DNA from 2 places in the Sporosarcina sp. Y352 genome. Region 2 is predicted to be linked to the other one. Evidence: riboswitches for the same ligand, from Rfam matches in the RefSeq annotation. Region 2 holds a riboswitch; the other holds the start of a gene.
What was found. A riboswitch is a leader RNA that binds a small molecule or an ion and turns the genes downstream of it on or off. The one in region 2 is predicted to bind cobalamin.
Positions count from the first base shown of each region.

Region 1: linked by a shared signal. The riboswitch ahead of AC1TO6_RS08950 (ribonucleoside-diphosphate reductase subunit alpha) and the one ahead of AC1TO6_RS08430 (ABC transporter substrate-binding protein) in region 2 are both predicted to bind cobalamin.

Region 1 covers NZ_JBXCJE010000004.1:282,784-284,987, forward strand. The annotation lists gene AC1TO6_RS08950 (ribonucleoside-diphosphate reductase subunit alpha) at 1-1,153, opposite strand, end outside; cobalamin riboswitch at 1,338-1,521, opposite strand; gene AC1TO6_RS08955 (glycerate kinase family protein) at 1,793-2,204, shown strand, end outside.
Region 2 covers NZ_JBXCJE010000004.1:179,527-181,730, reverse strand. The annotation lists gene argS (arginine--tRNA ligase) at 1-742, shown strand, start outside; cobalamin riboswitch at 931-1,113, shown strand; gene AC1TO6_RS08430 (ABC transporter substrate-binding protein) at 1,234-2,199, shown strand; gene AC1TO6_RS08425 (FecCD family ABC transporter permease) at 2,192-2,204, shown strand, end outside.

The DNA of each region.
Region 1 (2,204 bases), 100 kb from region 2:
CAGGATGATTGACGCACTCTTCGTATTTCTCACGGAATGAGCCTGTACCTCTTTTTTCGTCGTAGAAGTCCTCAAGGGAATACCCCATGATTGTTCGAACTTCATGCGGATCGAACAGATGCCACTCTCCCCGCGCATCGACTTGTTCCATATAGATATCAGGGAGACAGACACCCGTGAAAATATCATGCGCACGCAACCGTTCATCCCCATTATTTAGTTTAAGATCTAGGAACGTGAAGATGTCTTTGTGCCAAACATCGAGATAGACAGCGATAGCACCTTGCCGTTGACCCAATTGATCTACGCTAACGGCTGTGTTGTTCAACTGTTTAATCCATGGAAGTACACCGCTCGAAGCACCTTTAAATCCGCGGATAGAAGAACCGCGACTCCGAACCTTCCCCATATATACACCGATGCCACCGCCATATTTAGACAAGTTAGCAATGTCCGTATTACTGTCGTAGATACCTTGCAAAGAATCATCGACTGAATCGATGAAACAACTCGATAATTGACCATGTGGTTTACCGGCATTCGACAATGTCGGTGTGGCAACTGTCATATACAAATTGCTCATAGCCCAATACGATTCAGCAACTTTTTCGAGCCGGTTCTCCATCTCATCCTGCATCAGTGTCATCGCAATAATAAGCCAACGCTCCTGGGGAAGTTCAACTGATTGTTTATTAAAATCAACAGCCGCATATCGGTCCATAAGCGTTTTTAATCCGATATATGTAAATAATTTATCCCGTTCCGGTTCAATGAGATTACCCAGAATGATGAGATCTTCTTTTGAATATTTCTGCGTTAACGTAGAAGTATATAACCCTTTATCGACAAGCCGGGCAACATGTCCTGCGAAGTCTGTGTAGACCTTTGCCCCCCGTCGCAGTTCCTGACGGTTGTAGACATCACGCAGATGAATTCGTGCAGCTACGAACGTCCAATACGACGATGCCTCGTCCATATTGCTCAGTGATTCTAACGTCATTGCCTTGGCCCATTCTGATGCAGCCCCCTCAGGGTATTTCAGGTACCATCGCTCACTTGCGATAAGCAATGGCCATAATTCCTCTCTTCCAAACTCATTTTGTAACTCATCAAGTAGCCTGTCCATATCGGTTCTCATCACTTTAGTTGTCATCATTATTGTCTCCTTTCATGATTGTATAGACACAAAAAAACGATAGCTCCACCTTTTCGGTAGAGCCATCGCTCATGGGTTTTTTATAGGAAACAGAATGGGACCACACGCTACTAATCTCCGAGTATAGAAGGTAGACGGACGGTATCCCGTTCGCTTCCACCTCTCAACCCCCGAAGAAAGTGTCGCTTGACGATGGAAGGCAGGTCTCCTGGCTCACGCTTCACTCTCCCTGCCCAGCCTTCCCATGTAATTTCTCCACAGTGGCTCTTTCGGCGGTCGTCTGCGCTTACAGTTGCGGGGACAGCTCCGGATTTTCCGGATTCCCTTTTAAACCGATATCGGTACCATTCCATCGTTAAATACTATATGTAGTGTCTCGAACTCTTATTACACCCTAACATGTTGTGTTTTAAAATTCAATAGGCAAAGAACAGTTTGATGATTTCCCGGTCGTTACTTCGTTTGTTCAGTTTTATAATGTGTAACGTTTTTTGGTAATGGAACTGATTAGGACTTTTTAATAATTGAAAAATCAATCTCAGATTCTCTCATCGTTTTCTAACTATCCTCACAGAGCATTCTCGTTCTATGTTGGTAGATTACTAATTAACAAAGACTTTCGAGGAGGAATATGAAATGAAGATTGTTATGGTACCGTCGGGATTTAAAGAATGTTTGGATGCAGAAGAAGTTGCTTCCGCGATGGAGCGGGGTGCAAAGCGTTTTAATCGGGACGTTGATGTCGAGGTTGTGCCGATGATTGATGGCGGAGAAGGTTTTGCAAAAACCATTGTACGCTTGAAAGATGGAGAAATCATATATCGTGAAGTGACCGGTCCAATTGGTGAAAAAATCGTAAGCCATTTCGGAATTTTTGTTGAGAACGGTAAGAGGACAGCTGTAATTGAAATGGCAGCGGTTGCCGGATTGAAGTTAGTACCACGTGATCGAAGGGATCCGTTACAAACAACTACATATGGTGTTGGGGAGCTGATTCTTTCTGCGCTAGACTTTGGGGTTGACCAAATCCTAATTGGATGTGGTGATT
Region 2 (2,204 bases):
AAACGATGGTACTTACACATATTTGACACCGGATATCGCGTACCATGAAGACAAATTGTTCCGTGGATTTGATAAACTTATCAATATTTGGGGCGCAGATCACCACGGTTATATTCCGCGGATGAAAGCGGCAATCGAAGCACTTGGCTACGGTGACGACACACTCGAAGTCGGCGTCGTACAAATGGTTCAATTGTATAAAGATGGCGAAAAATTCAAAATGAGCAAGCGTACAGGGAAAGCAGTGACGTTGCGTGAACTGGTTGAAGAAGTTGGCTTGGATGCGGTCCGGTACTTCTTTGCAATGCGTTCGGGCGACTCACAGATGGATTTCGACCTCGACCTTGCCATCTCCCAGTCCAATGAAAACCCTGTGTACTACGCACAATATGCGCATGCACGGATATCATCGATTTTACGTCAGGCTGAAGAAAATGGAATGTCTGCTTCTGTTGAGCATGTATCTTTATTGCAAGCTGAAAAAGAATTGGAATTGCTGAAGAAAATTGGGGACTTCCCACAAGTTATCAGTGACGCGGCAAGAATCCGTTCACCACACCGTGTTGCTACGTTCATCCAGGAACTAGCCGCGACTTTCCATAGTTTCTACAATGCAGAAAAAGTGTTGGATCCGGATAATCGTGAATTATCGGAAGCCCGACTAGCGCTAATCACAGTCACACGCACAACGATTGCTAACGCATTGAAACTGATTGGTGTTTCTGCACCGGAGAAAATGTAATACACAAAAGCGCAGGGCGCCGTCCAGACGTTCCTTAACTTTCAATATGACCGCCACACCAAAGAAGTTATTGCCTCTTTGGTGTGGCGGTTTTTGTAATGGACAAAAACCCCCTGAGTTGCCCGAATATCGACAAGTTATGCTACCGACAGGCAAAAAAATGTAGTATACTGAATTTTGAACAAAAAATACATACCAAACATAAAGGTGCCCCGTTTAAAAGATGGGGTTAAAAGGGAAGCCGGTTCAATGCCGGCGCGGTCCCGCCACTGTAAGTGTGAGCAAGTCGCAATGAGTCACTGGAAAAATCCGGGAAGACGCGACAAGCCTTGAACACGAGCCAGGAGACCTGCCTTTATGGATCACACGTACCCTACGAGGATAGGATTGGTGAAAATCGGCGTCTTTGTGCGTCCAGATTTTTACTCAGCTTATTCCTCCGTAGCAATTGCGGGGGATTTTTATTTGGCAAAAAACAGGAGGAAAACAACATGAAGAAGATTTGGCAATTGGGATTGACGGCTGTCTTTGCAGTATTCCTGCTAGCAGCATGCGGAGAGACTGCGACAGAAGATAAGCCGAAAGTGGACGAAACACCGAATGCGGAAGAGGTTAAAGCTGATTTTCCAATGACACTAACGGACGCGGTTGGCAATGAAATCACACTTGAAAAAGCACCGGCAACAATCGTTTCGATGATGCCAAGCAATACAGAAATATTATTTGGACTTGGTCTTGCTGATGAAATCGTCGGCGTCAACGACTACGATGATTATCCCGAAGAAGTACTTGAAAAAGAGAAAATCGGCGGCCAGGAATTCAACGTCGAAAAAATCGTTTCGATGAAACCTGAAATCGTTTTTGCACATGAATCAGGACTTGGAATGGGCGAGGAAGGACTGCAACAAATCCGTGATGCAGGAATCACTGTTTTTGTTGTGAAAAATGCATTAAACTTTGATGAAACTTATACGACGATTGAAACAATTGGTAAAGCGACTGGAAAAACAGTGGAAGCAGAAAAAATCGTTAAGGACATGAAAGCGAAAGTCGAAGAAGTGATAGCGAAGACAGCAAACGTCGAAAATAGAAAGACAGTTTTCGTTGAAACATCACCAGCTCCGGAAATTTACACACCAGGTAAAAATACATTCATGGATCAAATGCTTGAAATGATTGGCGCGGAAAATATCGCGGCCGATCAAGAAGGTTGGTTCATGATAGATTCGGAAGAAATCGTCAACCGCAATCCAGATGTGATTATTGTGTTATATGACTACATCGAAACGGCCGTCGCAGATGTTTATGCACGTCCAGGTTTTGATTCTATTACGGCTATTCAGGAAGAAGCTGTTATTCAAGTTAAAGAGAATATCACTAGCCGCACAGGCCCGCGTCTAGCTGACGGACTTGAAGATTTAGCGAAAGCCATTTACCCTGAGGCATTTGGTGAGTAAATCCA